Urbifossiella limnaea: one gene and its partner. The protein of the gene in region 1 interacts with the protein of each later gene in a pairwise test. Links are inferred from orthologs where the notes say so. Each region holds a gene or a part of one and is shown in the gene's direction. Other genes may lie near its edges.

Region 1 (9,059 bases):
TGGAAGTTGTTGAGGAACTCGGGCGTCTCGCTGAAGCCGGCCCCGGGGGCGGCGGCGCACCACAGGGTCGGGAAGTGGACGGCGTACTGCCAGCACGCCGCACCGCCCATGCTGAACCCGCGGGCGACGAGCCGCGACCAGTCGATGCGGTAGTGGTTCGAGACGTGGGCGAGGCACTCGAACGTGTCGATCTCGCCGGCGAACTTGTTGGCGTTGCAGTAGCGGCCGTAGGGGGCCAGGATGAATGCCCCGGGCGCCGGGATGATGCCGCCCGCGTTCTGCGTGACGGCCAGGAAGTTCACTTCGCTCAGCGTCTCGCCTCGGCCGTGCCACCAGAAGTCGAGCCGGTGATCGGCATTCCCGACGAACTGGTAGTTGGCCGGGACGTGCAGCCCGTAGGGCTGCGCGGAGCCGTCGATCTTCGAGAAGTAGCCGCGGACCACGTAGCCGGTCTGCGTCGTCCACGGGTGCTTGCCGTCCTTCAGCAGCCGGGCGCGCTCCAGCCCGGCCTTCAGGACGTTCTTCACCGCCGGGATGCCCTTCGGGTCGAACACTTCCTTGTACTCGACGGCGTACCGCACGGCCTTCTCGTAAATCGCGACATCGGCGAGCAGCGGGTGCCTACCGATGTCCTTGATGAGCCCTTGCAGCTCGGCGAGCCCCTTCCGCAGCTCGGCGTCGTCGGCCGGCGGCAGGTCGATCCCCTTCGGCGGGACGGGGCGGACGTTGTCCGGGATGTTGTCGGCCGGGCCGTCGGCGGCGGCGGGGAGGGCGACGAGCGCCGCCAGGAGGGCGGCGGGGAAGGCGCGCGCGAACATCGGAGGCTCTCGCGGGGTCGGTGGGATGCGGTGAGTGTAGGGACCGCACCCTACTCCGCCGCGGGCGGATCCGATAAACCAACAGCCACGACCGTGTCCCCCGTCCGAGCCCGCGCGGCTCGCACCGCGGAGAGTTCCGATGGCAGCCGTGAAGATGATCGATGTCCGCAAGGGCATGGTGCTGAACATGGGCGGCACCCTGTTCTACGTCCTCGACCGCGACCTCAACACGCCCGGGAACTGGCGGGCCATCTTGTACCTCAAGATGAAGAACCTGACCACCGGGAGCATCACCGACGAGCGCGTCCACCCGGACGACAAGGGTGAGGTTGTGTACCTCGACACGAAGGACTTCAACTACTCGTACAAGGACGGCGACGAGTACGTGTTCGTGGACGGCGAGACGTTCGAGCCGGTCAACCTCGGCGCCGACATGGTCGGCGACATGATGAAGTACCTCCGCGAGAACGACCCGGTGAAGATCACCTTCTACGACGGCAAGGCGCTGTCGATGGAGTTGCCGCAGACGGTCACGCTGAAGGTGACGGAAACGGAGCCCGGCATCAAGGGCGCCACCGCCGCCGCCCAGACGAAGGCGGCGACGCTGGAGACCGGCGTCGTCGTACAGGTGCCGTCGTTCATCGCCGTGGGTGAGCAGATCGTCATCCAGACGGAGGACGGCAAGTACCTCAAGCGGGCGGCGAAGGAAGGGAAGTAGCCGGACCCCGAGCCCACCGGCCGTGGCCGGTGGGCTTTTCCGCGCGCCGAGGAGCCCGCCGTGAAGCCCACCGACGTGCGCGTCGCCGAAGTGTCGTACACCACCGACGACTACCAGTACCGCACGCCCATCAAGTTCGGCGGCGTCGCGCTGGACAAGGCCACCGTCCTCACCGCCCGCGTGACGGTCGAAGACCGGCAGGGCCGGCGTGCCGAGGGCGTCGGCTCGATGCCGCTGAGCAACGTCTGGGCCTTCCCGTCGCGCACACTCGGGTATGATCAGACCCTCGGTGCCATGACGGCGCTGGTCGCCGCCTTCCGTGACACCACCGCGGCACACGCCGGCTACGGCCACCCGGTCGAACTCGGGCACGCCCTGGAACCGCAGTTCCTCGCGCACCTCGGCCCCACCGGCGAGCGCCTCGGCCTCGGGGAACCGATCCCCGTGCTGGCCGCGCTCGTCGCCGCGAGCCCGTTCGACGCCGCGCTCCACGACGGCTACGGCAAGCTCCTCGGCCGCAGCGTCTACCAGTGCTACGGCCCCGACTACCTCACCGCCGACCTCGGCCACTACCTCGGCGCCGACTTCGCCGGCCGCACCCTCGACCGCTACGTGCTGCCGGCTCCGAAGGCGAAGCTGCCGCTGTACCACCTCGTCGGGGCGCTCGACCCGCTCACCTCGGCGGACGTGAAAGCCCCCGTCGGCGACGGCCTGCCCGAAACCCTCGGCGAGTGGATCGCCCGCGACGGCCTCACCCACCTGAAGGTGAAGCTGAACGGCGACGACCTGGGCTGGGACGTCGAGCGCGTCGTGCGCGTGAACGCCGTGGCCGAGGAGGTGAACGGCGCCCGCGGCGTGGCGACGTGGTTCTACTCCCTCGACTTCAACGAGCGCTGCCAGACGGTCGAGTACCTCATCGAGTTCCTCCGCCGGCTGCGCGAGCAGGCGCCCGCCGGGTACGACCGCGTGCAGTACATCGAGCAGCCGACGGCCCGCGACCTGAAGGCGAACCGGCAGAACGTCATGCACGCCGCCGCGAAGCTCAAACCCGTCGTCATCGACGAGTCGCTCGTGGACCTGGAGAGCCTCCACCTGGCGCGTGAGATGGGGTACACCGGCGTCGCCTTCAAGGCGTGCAAGGGGCAGACCCAAAGCCTCCTCCTGGCCGCGGCGGCGCAGGAGATGGGGCTGTTCCGCTGCGTCCAGGACCTGACGTGCGTCGGCCGGTCGCTGATCCACTCGGCCGGGCTCGCCGCCCACATCCCGGGCGTGGCCGCGATCGAGTCGAACGGCCGGCAGTACTGCCCCGCCGCGAACGCCGGGTGGGACGACCGCTACCCCGGCGTGTTCACCGTCGCCGACGGCACGATGAACACGGCACTTCTCGACGGCGTCGGACTGGGCGCGGGCTGAGCCTGGGACTTTGGGACGAGGGGGCCGTGGGACACAGGGACGGAAACCCTTCACCAGTCCCACAGTCTCCACGTCCCAAAGTCCCCGCCGGTTGCTCCCCGCCGCAACCACGGATACAATCAGGCCGTTCAGCCCGACCGCCCGGGCGGTTCGCCCTCCCCGCGACGTGAGGTTCTACCGGTGCAGGTGACCGTATCCGCCCGCCACGGGCATCTGGACGACCAGACCCAGGCCGCCCTCCGCGAGAAGGCCGAAGGCCTCCTCAAGTACTTCGAGCGGCTCGTCTCCGTCGCCGTCGTCGTGGACCTCCACCAGGACCACGCCCACAACGTGAAGGTGGAAATCACCGCCACCGCCGGGCACAAGCACGAGTTCGTCGCCACCGAGGCGAACGGCGACGTGGTGGCCGCGTTCGGCCTCGCGCAGGACAAGATCAAGCAGCAGATCAAGCACTACAAGGAGAAGCTGCACGACCACCGGCGGGACCCGTCGCACAACGACGCGGGTGGGAAGTGACCGCGGCCGCCCCGCCCCCCGCACCCGGCCCGGAGCCCCCCATGCGGCTGCCGAACTTCATCGTCCCGGACGCCATCATCCCGGCCCTCGCCACGTCCGCCGCGGACGTCAACCCGAAGGACGCCGCGGCCGTGGCCGGGGTGAAGGAGCGCGTCGTCCGCGAGCTGGTAGGGGCGCTCCAGGCGGCCCGCGCGTTCGGCCCCGAGCACACGGACGACGTGGTCAAGGAGGTCATGCGGCGCGAGCAACTCGGCACGACCGGGATCGGCCGGAACATCGCCATCCCCCACTCCCGCCACGCCGCCGCCGAGAAGCTCATCGGCGCCCTCGGGATCGCCCCCGCCGGCCTGCCGTTCGACAGCCTCGACGGCGAGCCGGTGTACGTGTTCGTGCTGCTGGTGTCGCCGAAGGACCGCCCCGGCGACCACCTCCGCGCCCTGGAAGCCGTGGTGCGGACGATGCGGAACGAGGACTTCGTCAAACAGCTGCGGGCCTGTACGACGAAGGCCGAGGTGTGGAACCTGCTCGAAGCCGCCCCCGGCCTCTGACGCGGCCGGGCGGCGGGGTCTTACCTGAAGGCACCGGGCGGGGGCGGGCATGGCGGCGAACGGGCGAACCGGAAACGGCGAAACGGGCGGGAACGGCCCGCTGCGCCGCACCGTCAAGGTGGTGAACCCGCTGGGGCTCCACCACCGCGTCGCCGACCGGTTCAGCCGGGCCGCCCGCCAGTTCGCCGCCGCCGTCGCCGTCTTCCACGGCGACTCGCGGGCCGACGGCAAGAGTGTCTGGGACCTGATGATGCTGGTGGTTCTGCCGGACGCCGAGGTGGTGGTCGAGGTGGACGGGCCCGACGCGGCCGCCGCCCTGGACCCGCTGGCCGCCATCCTCGGCTCCCCCGGCGGGGAAGACTACACGATCTGACCGCCCACGGGCGACATGGAATACAGGTACGGTACCGCCGTCTCGCCCGGGATCGCCATCGGCCCGGCCCTGGTGCTCGACACCGAGGGCGTCCGGATCCCCAACAAGCTCGTCCCCGCCGACCAGGTGGACGCCGAGGTCGTCCGCCTCCGCGGGGCGCTGGACGACGCCGCCTCCGAGGCCCGCGAGAAGCGGCAGCGGTACACCGCCCGGTTCGAGCCGGCCATCGGCAACATCTTCGCCGCCCAGCAGTCGGCGTTCGAAGACCCGTCGTTCCGCGACCGGCTCGAGCACCTCATCCGCACGCAGACGTACTCCGCCGAGTACGCCGTCAGCCGCGGCATCCGCGAGCAGGTCAAGAAGCTGGAGGAGGCCCAGCGGAAGGTCGGCGACCTGGCCGCGTCGGAAGTGCTCCGCCGCCGCGCCGGCGACCTGATCGACCTGGAAAAGCAGATCCTTTCGACCCTCCTCGGCCAGGTTCCGAACGCCGTGGCCCCCCTCGGCGGCGACCGCGTCGTCATCCTCGCCAACGACCTGATGCCGTCCGACACGGCCGACTTCTCGCCGCGGACGGTGTGGGCGTTCGCCACCGAGAGCGGCGGCCCCACGAGCCACACCGCCATCCTGGCCGGGGCCCTGGAGATCCCGGCGGTCGTCGGCGTCGGCCGGTTCCTGACGGACGTGTCCGGCGGCGACATGATCATCGTGGACGGGAACGAGGGGAAGATCATCCTCGACCCGGACGAGGAGACGGTCCGCAAGTACGAGGCGAAGCGGATCGCGGCGCTGAACCGCGCCGACCGGTACGACGCACTTCGAGGCAAGCCGGCCGTCACGCACGACGGAGTGGCAATCCGCCTGCTCGGAAACATCGAGTTGGCCCCCGAGGCCGCCCACTGCGCCGACCGCGGCGCGGAGGGCGTCGGCCTCTACCGCACCGAATTCCTGTACCTCAACAAGTCGTCCGACCCCACGGAGGCGGAACACTACGACGCCTACCGGGCCGTCATCGACGAGATCGGGGCGAACCGGCCGGTCGTGATCCGCACGCTCGACCTGGGGGCGGACAAGTTCAGCAGCGTGTCCGGCCTCCTGAGCGTGGAAAAGAACCCGTTCCTGGGCCTGCGCAGCGTCCGGCTGTGCCTGCGGAAGGTGGACCTGTTCCGCACCCAGCTCCGGGCGATTCTGCGGGCCGCGGCCCACGGCGACATCCGCATCATGTTCCCGATGATCAGCACGCTCGGCGAGCTGCGCCAGTGCAAGACGCTGCTCAACGAGGTGAAGGAGGACCTGGACGAGGCGGGCGTCCCCTACAAAGCGGACATCCCGGTTGGTACGATGATCGAGGTGCCGTCCGCCGCCATCCTGGCGGACGTGCTGGCCCGCGAGGTGGACTTCTTCTCGGTCGGGACGAACGACCTGATCCAGTACACCCTCGCGGCGGACCGGAACAACGAACACGTGGCCCACCTCTACGACCCGGCGGACCCGGCCGTACTGCGGCTGATCCGGACGGTGGTGGAGGCGGCGGGCAAGGCCGGGATCGACGTGAACGTGTGCGGGGAGATGAGCGGCGAGCCGCTCTACACCCCGCTCCTGATCGGGCTGGGGCTGCGGTCGCTCAGCGCGACGCCGCGGAAGATACCCGAGATCAAGCGGGTGATCCGCCAGCTGAGCGTGGCCGAGGCCGAGACGGTGGCCGGGCAGGCGCTGTCGATGGACACCGCCCGGCAGGTTCAGAACCTGTTGCGCGACCAACTACGCCGCATCCTCCCGGAGGCGGTCGAGTAGCGGGCCGGGCTCTCGGGCCGGGGGGCACCAAACCCCGGCCGAGGTTCGGTCGACGCACCCGACACGCACGGGGGGCAACGGGCGGACGACCGACGAACGACGAACGACGAACGACGGCCGCGTGCCGTCGGCCGTTGTTCATCGCCGTCCGAAATCCGCCGGGAAGACCGGACGCGATGCTCGGGGACAAGTTCCGCCTCCGCTTCGAGAAGGCCGGTGTTCTCCGGCTGCTCAGCCATCACGATTTGATGCGCGTGCTGGAGCGAATGCTCCGCCGGGCCGGCCTGCCGTTCAAGTCCACCGCCGGGTTCCACCCCGGCCCCCGCGTCGTCTTCGCGCAGTCGCTCCCGCTCGGCGTCGTCGGCCGCGACGAGGTCGTCGAGCTGGAACTGACCGAGGTGCGCGACTCCGGGGCCGTGCTGACCGGCCTGAACACCCAGGCGCCCGAGGGGCTGCGGTTCACACGCGCGGCGGTCGTCCCGATGCGGACGACGGCGATGCCGCGGCGGATCGTGTACTCGCTGCCCCTGCCGGCGGAGCGGGCGGGCGAGGCGGCCACGGCGTGTGCGGCCCTTCTCGCGCAGGACGCCGTGTGGGTGGAGCGGGTGCGGCCGAGCCGGAAGGGGCTGAACGTCCGCCGGTACCTCCGCTCGGTCGCCGTCCGCGACAACACCCTGACACTCGACCTGTGGGTCACCACCACCGGCACCGCCCGCGCCGACGAACTGCTTCGCCTCCTCGGCGTGGACGATCTGCTCGACGCCGGCTGCGTGCTCGAACGCACCCTCGTGGAACTCCGGGACGAGGCGGCCGCGCCCCTCGACCCGACCGACATCCCGCCGGACGGCCCGGCGGACACCCGGCCCGCGGACCCCTCGCGCGCCATCCCCGACCAACCCGTTGCCTCGACTAGCGTCGCCGTCCCCGGCGACCTGGCGGCGGAGTAGGACCATCACGCCCCCGCCCCACGGGCGGCAGGAGATTCGATGAAGAAAGAAATGCTGATCAACGTCCTCCAGCCGGAGGAGTGCCGCATCGCCATCGTCGAGGACGGCCAGCTCGAGGAGTTGTACGTCGAGCGCTCCAGCCAGGAGAGCTACGTCGGCAACATCTACAAGGGCCGCATCGTCAACATCGAGCCGAGCATCCAGGCCGCGTTCGTGGACTTCGGCATCGGCCGCAACGGCTTCCTCCACGTCTCCGACGTGGACCCCGCCTACTACAAGCACCTCCTCTCGAAGGAAGCACTCGCCGAGTACGAGGCCGAGATCGACCGCGAGTACGGCGGGGGTGGAGCCCAGCGCCAGAACCAAGGCGACCGCGGCGGCCGCGGGCGTGACCGCGGCGAGCGGGGTGACCGCGGCGAGCGCGGCGGCGGCGGGCAGAACTTCCGCGAACCGGCGCAGCCGAGCAGCTGGCTCCAACCGCAGCCGGCCGGCCCCGCGTCGGTCGACGACGACGGCTTCACCGAAGGCCTCGACGGCGCGGCGGCCCCGGCCGCCGAGGCGCCGGACGAGGAGCCGATCGCGCCGTTCGCCGACGGGCCGGACGAACCGCCGGCCGCCGTCGCCCCCCCGCCGCGGCCGCCGCGCCAGGCCCGGCCGCCGGCCCCGCCGGTCGAGGACGACGAGTTCGGCGCCGGGCTCGACGACGACGACGGCTTCGCCGAAGGAATCGCCGAGTCGCCCGCGCCGTCCGAGGAGACCTCGGCCCCCGAGGCCGAGGCCGAGGCCGAGGAGCCGAAAAAGAAGCCGCGCAGCCGCCGGCCGCGGAAGACGGACGAGGCGAAGCCCGAGGACGCCGCCGGCGAGGAGGGCGAGGCCAAGCCGAAGCCGCGTCGCCGCAAGAAGAAGGCGGACGGCGAGGGCGACGCGCCCGAGGGCGGCGACGCCCCGCCGGACGTGCCGCCGCTGACGATGGGCGGGGCCGAGCACCGCACCAGCCCGCCGGGCGACGAGCCGGAGATTCGGCCGTTCTTCGAGGGCGCCGACGACTTCGACCCCGACGCCCCGAACGACCGCTTCGCCGACGGCACCCCGCCCGAGCTGCCGGCGATCCCGGTTGACGACGCCGAGGACTTCGAGCCGGAGACCGCGGAGGCCGCCGAGGAGGAGGCCCGCGAGGTCGAGAAGGCCGAGCGGGAGGCACCCGTCGGCGAACCGGGCCGCGGCTTCAACGACGACTTCGACGACGCCCGCCCCGAGCCGCGCGGCGACCGCGGCGGGCGCGACCGCGACCGCGACCGCGGGCGTGGTGGGCGGGACCGCGACCGCGGGCGCGGTCCCGGTCGCGACCGCGACGACCGTGGCCCCCGCCCGGCGGCCGGGCGCGGCCCGGACCGCGGCCCGCGCTTCGGCAACGGCGGCCCCGGCGGGCCGAAGGGCGGCCGCGACCGCGGGCTGCCGAAGCCGCCGATCCAGGAGATCTTCAAGCGCGGCCAGGAGGTCATCGTCCAGGTCATCAAGGAGGGCATCGGCACGAAGGGGCCGACGCTCTCGACGTACATCAGCATCGCCGGCCGGTACCTGGTGCTGATGCCGAGCCTGAACCGCGTCGGCGTGTCGCGGAAGATCGAGGACCACGAGGCGCGCCGCCGGCTCCGCGACATCATGGCCACGCTCGGGCCGCCGAAGGGCGTGGGGTTCATCGTGCGTACCGCCGCCATCGACCGCGACGCCCAGGAGCTGCGCAACGACCTGGCGTACCTGCTGCGGCTGTGGCAGGTGGTGGTGAAGCGGATCAAGCGGGTCGCGGCCCCGGTCGAGATCTACCGCGAGTCCGACCTGATCACCAGGACCATCCGCGACATCTTCACCGCGGACGTGAGTTCCATCTACGTGGACGAGCAGACCGCGTTCGACCACGCCCGGGAGTTCCTGCAG
Region 2 (9,301 bases), 2.0 Mb from region 1 along the record:
CCGGCCCTGGCCCTGGGGCCGGTCGTCGAACACCTGATGATGCGGTCGTAACCGGAGCCACCGAACACCCATGAACACTCGATCCGAAGCCCCGGCGTTGTTCCGTGCGGACATCCTCCGGGGTGCCGTCGTGGCGTCCCTGGCGAAACTCGACCCCCGCACCCAACTCCGCAACCCGGTGATGTTCGCCGTGTACCTCGGCAGCATCCTGACCACGCTGCTCTGGGTGCGGTCGCCGTCGGGCGGCTCCGGCGAGTCGTCGGGGTTCGTCCTGGGGGTTGCCGCCTGGCTGTGGGCGACCGTGCTGTTCGCCAACTTCGCCGAGGCGATAGCGGAGGGGCACGGCAAGGCCCAGGCGGCGTCCCTGCGGAAGTCCCGCACGGAGGTTACCGCCCGGCGGCTGACCGACCCGAAGACCCGTGAGACGGCCGACGTTCCGGCCGCCGATCTGAGGGTCGGCGATCTCGTGCTGGTGCGGGCCGGCGACGTGATCCCGGCCGACGGCGAGGTCGTGGAGGGTGTGGCGTCGGTGGACGAGAGTGCCGTCACCGGGGAGAGTGCCCCGGTGGTCCGGGAGAGCGGCGGCGACCGCAGTTCCGTCACCGGCGGCACCCGCATCATCTCCGACTGGCTGGTCGTGCGGGTGGCGACCCTGCCGGGGGAGAGCTTCCTCGACCGGATGATCGCAATGGTCGAGGGGGCGAGGCGGCAGAAGACGCCGAACGAGATCGCCCTGGCGATCCTCCTCGCCGCCCTCACCCTCGTCTTCCTGCTCGTGGTGGTCACCCTCCTGCCGTTCTCGGCGTACAGCGTTGAAGTCTCCGGGGCGGGGAGGCCCGTCACGCTCACGGTCCTGGTGGCACTACTCGTGTGCCTCGCCCCGACCACCATCGGTGCCCTGCTCTCGGCCATCGGGATCGCCGGCATGAACCGCCTCGGCCGGTCCAACGTGGTCGCCATGTCCGGCCGGGCCGTGGAGGCGGCGGGGGACGTGGACGTGCTGCTCCTCGACAAGACCGGCACCATCACCCTCGGCAACCGGCAGGCGACCCGGTTCGTCCCGGCCGACGGCGTGAGCGGGGAAGACTTGGCGTCCGCCGCCCACCTGGCCTCGCTCGCCGACGAGACGCCCGAGGGTCGGAGCATCGCCGTGCTGGCGAAGCGGGAGTTCGGGCTGCGGGGCCGCGATCTGGAACAGATCGGCCCGCACTTCGTCCCGTTCTCGGCCAAGACCCGCATGAGCGGCGTGGACCTGGACGGCCGGCAAATCCGCAAGGGGGCCGCCGACGCCGTCGAGGCCCACGCCCGCACCCTCGGCGGCACCTTCCCCGATACGGTGCGCGAGGCGGTGCGGGCGATCGCTCAGGCCGGGGGCACGCCGCTGGTGGTCAGCCGGGACGCCCGGGTTCTCGGGGTGATCGAACTCAAGGACGTCGTGAAGGGCGGGATCAAGGAGCGGTTCGCCGAACTGCGGCGGATGGGGATCAAGACGGTGATGATCACCGGCGACAACCCGCTCACCGCCGCCGCCATCGCCGCCGAGGCCGGGGTGGACGACTACCTGGCCGAGGCCACCCCGGAGGCGAAGTTGGCCCTGATCCGGGAGTACCAGCAGGGCGGTCGCCTCGTGGCGATGACCGGGGACGGCACCAACGACGCCCCGGCCCTGGCCCAGGCCGATGTCGCCGTCGCCATGAACACCGGCACCCAGGCGGCCAAGGAGGCGGGGAACATGGTGGACCTCGACTCCAACCCGACGAAGCTGATCGAGGTCGTCCACGTCGGCAAGCAACTGCTGATGACCCGGGGGGCACTGACCACGTTCAGCATCGCCAACGACGTGGCGAAGTACTTCGCCATCCTCCCGGCGGCGTTCGCCTCGACGTACCCGGCCCTCAAGACGCTCGACGTGATGGGGCTGTCGACCCCGGCGAACGCCATCCTGGCGGCGGTGATCTTCAACGCCCTGGTCATCGTCGCCCTGGTGCCGCTGGCCCTCCGGGGCGTCCGCTACCGGCCCGTCGGGGCGGCCCAACTGCTGCGCACCAACCTGCTCGTGTACGGCGTCGGCGGGCTGCTCGTGCCGTTCGTCGGCATCAAGGCCATCGACCTGCTGCTCTCGCTGTTCACGGGCTGACCGGAGAACCCCTATGTGGCACCACCTGCGAACATCGCTGGTCGTCCTCGGCGTCATGACCCTGCTCACCGGGGTCGTGTACCCGCTCGTCGTGACCGTGCTGGCTCAAACGCTGTTCCGCGGCCCTGCGAACGGCAGCCTGATCGCCCACGACGGTCGGCCCGCCGGGTCGGAGCTAATCGGCCAACCGTTCGCGAAGCCGGAATACTTCTGGGGGCGGCTGTCGGCGACCAGTCCGGTGCCGTACAACGCCGTCGCCTCGTCGGGGTCCAACTTCGGCCCCCAGCACCCGGACCTTGCCAAGAACGCCCGGGGGCGGATCGACGATCTGCGGAAGTACGACCCGACCGTCGGGGCCGTCCCGGTCGAACTCGTGACCGCCTCCGGCAGCGGCCTCGACCCGCACATCAGCCCCGCCGCCGCCGAGGTTCAGGTCCGCCGGGTCGCCGCCGCCCGAAACATGACCGAGGAAGCGGTCCGGGCACTCGTCCGGGCGCAGACCGAACCCCGGCAGTTCGGCCTCCTCGGGGAGCCACGGGTGAACGTGCTGACGTTGAACCGCGCGCTGGACGCCGGGGCCGCACGGTAACACCCGGAGGGCATCATGACACCCACCCGGCCGGACCCCGAACACCTGCTCGCCCGACTGCGGGCCGAGGAACGGCAGGCGAAGCGGGGGAAGTTAAAAGTCTTCTTCGGCTACGCCGCCGGGGTCGGGAAGACCTACGCCATGCTCGAAGCGGCCCGGCACGCCAGGACGGCCGGGCGGGAGGTCGTCGTCGGCTACGTCGAACCGCACGGGCGGCCGGGGACGGAAGCCCTGCTGGCCGGGCTGGAGGCCCTGCCGACCCGCCGGGTCGAGTACGCCGGCGTCGTGCTGCGGGAGTTCGACGTCGATGCCGCACTCGCCCGCCGCCCCGACCTGATCCTGGTCGACGAACTCGCCCACACCAACGCCCCGGGGTGCCGACACGCCAAACGGTGGCAGGACGTGGCCGAGTTGCTGGAGGCCGGGATTAACGTCTGGACGACGCTCAACGTCCAGCACATCGAGAGTCTGAACGACGTGATCGGGCAGATCACCGGCGTGACCGTGCGGGAGACGGTCCCGGACCGCATCTTCGAGATGGCCGACGAACTGGAAGTGACCGACATCCCGCCCGAAGACCTGCTCGGGCGGCTGCGTGAGGGCAAGGTGTACCGCTCGGAGCAGGCCGAGCGGGCGATTCAGAGCTTCTTCCAGAGGTCGAACCTCGTCGCCCTGCGGGAACTGTCCCTCCGGCAAGCGGCCCGGCGGGTCCACACCGAGGTCGAGTCGGCCCGCCGCCGGTCGGCGGCGGGCGCACCGTGGGCGACGACGGACCGGCTGCTCGTCTGCGTCGGCCCCAGCCCGACCACCGCCCGGGTCATCCGCACCGCCCGGCAACTCGCCGCCGCCCTCGACGCCCCGTGGCTGGCCGTCAGCGTCGAGCAGCCGGGGGTCGCCAGCGTCCCGGCCGCCGCCCAGCGGGTCGCCGACCACCTCCGACTGGCCGAGCGGCTTGGGGCCGAGACGGTCACCCTGACCGGGACGGGGGTGGCGGCGACGCTCCTCGACTACGCCCGCACGAACAACGTGACCAAGATCTTCGTCGGCAAGACCCGCACGCCCCCCTGGCGGCGGTGGCTCCGGAGGGGCGTGGTCGAGGAACTGCTGGATGGCAGCGGCGACATCGACGTCTACCTGATCCAGGGGGCGGCCGAGGGCCGGGGGACGCAAGCCGTCCCCGGGCCGCCCTCCCGGGTGCCGTGGGCCGAGTACCTCGCCGCCACCGGGGTCGTGGCCGTGGGGTCGTTGCTGGCCGGGTGGTTCGCCCGCCTCCGGGTGGCCGAGGCGAACGTCGTGATGGTGTTCCTCGCGGCGGTCGCCTGGGTCGCCTTCCGGTACAGCCGCGGCCCGGCGGTCTGGGCCAGCGTCGTCTCGGTGCTGGTGTTCGACGTGTTCTTCGTCCTGCCCTACTACTCCCTCACGGTGGACGACACGCAGTACCTCGTCACGTTCGGCGTGCTGCTCGTGATCGGGCTGCTGATCAGTACCCTGACCGCCCGACTCCGCACCCAACTCGAACTCGGCCGGCAGCGGGAGCGCCGCACGCTGGCCCTGCACCGGCTCGGCAAGCAGCTGAGTTCGCTGGCCGGGGACGTGTTCCTGGTGGGTGCGGCCGGGCAGCACTTGCGAGAGACGACCGGCGGCGAGGTGGCGATCTACCTCGCCCCGGGCGACCCCGCCGGGGCGAAGAACCCTCCCGCCGTCGTCTTCGGACACAACACCGGCATCGCCACGCACCCGGTCAGCGGCCCGGCCGCCCACTGGGTCATGACCCACGACCAGATCGCCGGGCGGGGGACCGACACGCTGCCCAACGCTCCCGCCCTGTTCGTACCCCTCACCGGCTCGCAATCGACGTTCGGTGCGATTGCCGTCCGGGTCGAGGCGGCGGACCGCCTGCTCCAGCCGGACCAGCGGCAGTGGCTCGAAAACTGTGCGAGCCAGTTGGCCCTGGCCGTGGAGCGGGACCGGATGGCGATGAGCGCGGCCGACGCCCGCCTCCGGGCCGAGACGGAGCAGGTTCGCAGTACGCTCCTCAGCAGCGTCTCGCACGACCTGAAGACGCCGCTGGCCGCCATCGCCGGGGCCAGCAGCACCCTGCTCCAACTGGAGCCGACCGCCGCCGGCACGAGGCGGGAACTCCTCGAAACGATCTCCGAGGAGGCCGTTCGGCTCAACGGCCTGCTGGAGAACATCCTGCAAATCGCCCGGCTCGACGCCGGGGCCGTGTCCCCCAACAAGCAGTGGCACGTGCTGGAGGACGTCATCGGGTCGGCCCTCCGGCGGACGAAGCCGCTCCTGCACCGCCACCACGTCGAGGTGCGTCTGCCGCCGGAGATGTCGCTCCTGTTCGTGGACGGCCTGCTGCTGGAACAGGTTTTTTCTAACCTGTTAGAGAATGCGGCCCGCTACACCCCCGCTCGTTCTCACATCCTGATCTCGGCGACCGCCGGGGGCCGAGAACTGGTCGTCTCGGTAACCGACGACGGCCCCGGACTCCCGGCCGGGTCGGAGGAGCGAGTGTTCGACCGCTTCTACCGGGGGGCAGCCCGCCCCGACGCCGGGCGGGGGAGCGGCCTGGGCCTGGCGATCTGCCGGGCGATCATCGGGCTGCACGGCGGCACCGTCGGTGCGGCCAACCGGCCCGGGGGCGGGGCCGAGTTCACGATCCGGCTCCCGCTGGCCGAGCACCCGCCCCGGATGCCGGTGGAGTAGACGCCATGCGGACCAACGACCCGCTCGTGCTGGTGATCGAGGACGAGACGCCGATCCGCCGCTTCCTGCGGGCCTCCCTCACCGAGCAGGGGTATCGGGTCGAGGAAGCCACGTCGGGCGAGGAGGGGATCAAAAAGGCGGCGGCCCAGCCGCCCGACCTCGTGATCCTCGACCTCGGGCTGCCGGGGCTGGACGGGCAGGACGTGCTGCGGCAACTCCGGGAGTGGCTGACGGCCCCGGTCATCGTCTTGTCGGCACGGGACCAGGAGCAACAGAAGGTGGAGGCCCTGGACGCCGGGGCCGACGACTACCTGGCCAAGCCGTTCGGGATGGGGGAACTGCTGGCCCGGATGCGGACCGCCCTCCGGCACGCCCGGCCTCAGACCGCCGAGGGGACCGTCCTCCAGGTCGGCGACCTGCGGATCGACCTCGCCGCCCGCACCACCACGCTGAAGGACGAGTCGGTCCACCTGACCCCGCTGGAGTACAAGCTGCTGGTCCTGCTCGTGCGGAACGCTGGGAAGGTGCTGACCCACCGGCAACTGTTGCGGGACGTGTGGGGGCCGCACGACGTTCACGAGAGCCACTACCTGCGGGTGTTCGTCGCCACGCTCCGGCGGAAGGTCGAACCCGACCCGACCCAGCCCCGGTACATCCTGACCGAGCAGGGCGTCGGCTACCGCTTCGCCGCAGAATGAGAGTCGTTCTGGCCGCCCAACCGAGTGGGGCCGAGCCGGCCTACGATTCAGGAATTCTGCCGGTCCCGCCGGCCGCTTTTTTCTTGCTGCCAGAACCGAAAGGGTCTCTCGTCAAAGGGTTTGGAACAGGTCCGCGCGACCTTTAGCATCCAGGTTACACGGCGACCCGTGGGCGGCGGACGCGAGCGGCGACGGGCAGCGGTTCCGCGAGGCGTAGGATACCCGGATGGCGAGCGAGGAGGGACTGGCGCAGCTGACCCGGACGCTCCACGGCGCGGACGGCTGGGCGAACCTGCGCGCCGCGCTGGCCGCCGGCCGCAGCGGCACGATTGACGGCGCCTGGGGCTCGGCCGCCGCCCTCGCCGTCGCGGCACTCGCGTCCGACTCGCCTGCCACCGTCCTCGCGGTGGTCGCCTCCCCCGCCGACCTCGAAGCCTGGGCCGAAGACCTAGCCTCGTTCGCCGGCACGCGCCCGGCCGTGTTCGACGCCTGGGAGGCGTGGCCGCCGCCGACTCACAAGGGGAAGCTCGACCCGGCCACCACGTCGCGCCTGCGACTGCTGCAACAGCTGGCCCTCGACCCGCCGCGGCTGGTCGTCTGTACCGTGGCCGCGTTGGTGCAACCGGTGCCGCCGCGGGCCGACCTGACGGCCCGCGGCAAGAAGCTCGCGGCCGGCGAGGTGATCGACCCCGACGAGCTGGTGGCGTGGCTGGTAGCGAACGGCTACAAGCGCGTGGAGGCCGTCGAGTATCCCGGCGAGTTCGGCCGCCGCGGCGGCATCCTCGACGTGTACCCGCCCGACAGCCCCGACCCGGTGCGCCTCGAATTCTTCGGCGACGAACTGGAATCGCTCCGCACCTTCTCCGCGGGTTCGCAGCGCAGCCTCGACACGCGCCCGGCGCTGACGCTGCTCCCCGTCGGCGGGTCGGGCGGGGGCGGCGTCGAGCGCGGCTTCTTCACCGACCACCTCCCCGCGGGCTCGGTCGCGGCGCTGGTCGAGCCCGGCGACCTGAAGGAGCAGGCCAAGCTGTTCCTCGAGCGCGTCGGCGACTCGACCGGCCTGTTCACCGTGGACGGCACCTTCGCCAACCTGCTGAAGCTGCCGACGGTGGCGGTGTCGGCGATGCCGCGGCCGAGCGTGGAGGCGTCGGTCCACCTGCGGGTGGAGTCGGTGGAGCGGTTCAGCGGCAACGTGCAGCGCGTCCGCGACGAACTCGACGCCGTGGCCGCGGACGACGGCAGCCGGGTGCTCATCGCCTGCCAGACCGACGCCGAGTGCCACCGCCTCACCGACGTGCTGAAGGCCGGCCGCCTGGCCGAGTCGCAGCGGCTGAAGCTGGTCACGGGGCACGTCCGCGCCGGCTTCCGCCTCGTGGGCGCCGGGGTAGTGGTGCTCGGCAGTCACGAGTTGTTCCACAAGGACCAGCAGCCGCACGGCGTGAAGGCGCCGGCCGCAAAGGGGTCGAGCCGCCGCGTCGAAGGGCGGGCGATCGACACGTTCCTCGAACTCAACGACGGCGACTACGTCGTCCACGTCGCCCACGGCATCGGCCGCTTCCGCGGCATGGTCATGCTGGACCGGACGGCCGAGGTGACCGACCACGAGACTGCGGCCCAGGAAGAGAATCTCGTTCTCGAATTCCGCGACGGGGTGATGCTGTACGTCCCGGCGTCGCGGATCGACCTGGTGCAGAAGTACGTCGGCGGGCAGGCGACGGAGCCGGAGCTGTCGAAGCTCGGCGGCAGCGCGTGGGGGCGGAAGAAGGATCGCGTCGGCGAGGCGGTCCGCGACATGGCCGCGGACATGATCCAGCTCCAGGCGGTGCGACAGGCCGTCGCCGCCGAAGCGCTGCCGCCGGACAGCGAGTGGCAGACGGAGTTCGAGGCCGCGTTCCCGTACCAGGAGACGCCCGACCAGCTCGCCGCCATTCAGGAGACGAAGGGCGACCTGACCAAGCCGAAGCCGATGGACCGACTCATCTGCGGCGACGTGGGCTACGGCAAGACGGAGGTCGCCATCCGCGCCGCGTTCAAGGCCGTGGACGGCGGCAAGCAGGTGGCCATCCTGGTGCCGACGACCGTCCTCGCGGAACAGCACTACCGCACGTTCACGCAGCGGTTCGCCGAGTACCCGTTCGCCGTCGGGGTGGTCAACCGCTTCAAGTCGCACGGCTCCACGAAGGACGCCCTCAAGCGGCTCGCGGCCGGCGAGATCGACGTGATCGTCGGCACGCACCGGCTCCTGTCGAAGGACGTGAAGTTCAAGGACTTGGGCCTCGTCGTCATCGACGAGGAGCAACGGTTCGGCGTCGAGCACAAGGAGCGGCTGAAACGCCTCCGGGCCACGGTCCACGTCCTGACGATGACGGCGACGCCGATCCCGCGAACGCTTCACTCGGCGCTGCTGGGCATCCGCGAGATCTCGAACCTCGAAACGCCGCCGCCCGAGCGCCAGCCGGTCGAGACGCGCATCATCCGCTGGGACGACCAGCTGCTGCGCCACGCCATCCTCCGCGAGATGACCCGCGGCGGGCAGGTGTACTTCGTCCACAACCGCGTGTTCGACATCCACGAGGTCGCGGCGAAGGTGAGGGCTCTCGTTCCCGAAGCAAGGATCGTCGTCGGTCACGGCCAGATGAGCGCCGACGAGCTGGAGCAAGCGATGGTGAAGTTCGTCCGCAAGGAGGCGGACATCCTGGTGGCGACGACCATCATCGAGAGCGGCCTGGACATCCCGAACGCGAACACCATGATCATCGACGACGCCGACATTTACGGGCTGGCCGATCTCCACCAGCTTCGCGGCCGGGTGGGGCGGTCGAAGCACCGGGCGTACGCGTACCTGATCGTGAACCCGCTAAAGCTGGTGACGCCGAATGCGCAGAAGCGGCTGAAGGCGATCGAAGAATTCACGGAGCTCGGGGCCGGGTTCAAGATCGCGATGCGCGACCTGGAGATCCGCGGCGCCGGCAACATCCTCGGCTCCGAGCAGAGCGGCCACATCGCGGCCATCGGCTACGAGCTGTACTGCCAGCTGCTCGAAAACGCGGTGCGGGCGATGAAGCAACAGCCGCCGAAGGAAGCGGTGGAGGTGAACGTCGATCTGCCGTGGCCGGCGTTCCTGCCGCGCGACTACGTGCCCGGTCAGAAGCTCCGCATCGA

The links.
Region 2: the proteins of ETAA1_RS13325 (region 1) and ETAA1_RS21345 interact in binary tests that used the Escherichia coli proteins (3 or more experiments, as listed by UniProt). The link is inferred for Urbifossiella limnaea from one-to-one orthologs.

What each region holds. Positions count from the first base shown.
Region 1 is NZ_CP036273.1:3,253,979-3,263,037, reverse strand. The notes cover bases 2,280-5,259. They hold ETAA1_RS13325 (PTS sugar transporter subunit IIA), read left to right. Parts: upstream 2,280-3,506; coding sequence 3,507-4,013; downstream 4,014-5,259. Other genes in these bases: ptsP (phosphoenolpyruvate--protein phosphotransferase), read left to right, coding at 4,402-5,259; ETAA1_RS13320 (HPr family phosphocarrier protein), read left to right, coding at 4,063-4,386; hpf (ribosome hibernation-promoting factor, HPF/YfiA family), read left to right, coding at 3,136-3,465; ETAA1_RS13335 (mandelate racemase/muconate lactonizing enzyme family protein), read left to right, coding at 2,280-2,949. Outside these bases: ETAA1_RS13345 (prolyl oligopeptidase family serine peptidase), read right to left, coding at 1-818; efp (elongation factor P), read left to right, coding at 958-1,536; more of ETAA1_RS13335, read left to right, coding at 1,597-2,279; more of ptsP, read left to right, coding at 5,260-6,177; ETAA1_RS13310 (TIGR03936 family radical SAM-associated protein), read left to right, coding at 6,354-7,124; ETAA1_RS13300 (Rne/Rng family ribonuclease), read left to right, coding at 8,094-9,059. UniProt on the Escherichia coli protein: Seems to have a role in regulating nitrogen assimilation.
Region 2 is NZ_CP036273.1:5,238,882-5,248,182, forward strand. Bases 2,420-5,641 are described here. They hold ETAA1_RS21345 (sensor histidine kinase), read left to right. Parts: upstream 2,420-2,741; coding sequence 2,742-5,441; downstream 5,442-5,641. Other genes in these bases: kdpC (potassium-transporting ATPase subunit KdpC), read left to right, coding at 2,420-2,726; ETAA1_RS21350 (response regulator), read left to right, coding at 5,447-5,641. Outside these bases: potassium-transporting ATPase subunit KdpA, read left to right, coding at 1-51; potassium-transporting ATPase subunit KdpB, read left to right, coding at 71-2,137; more of kdpC, read left to right, coding at 2,151-2,419; more of ETAA1_RS21350, read left to right, coding at 5,642-6,139; mfd (transcription-repair coupling factor), read left to right, coding at 6,366-9,301. UniProt on the Escherichia coli protein: Member of the two-component regulatory system KdpD/KdpE involved in the regulation of the kdp operon. KdpD may function as a membrane-associated protein kinase that phosphorylates KdpE in response to environmental signals.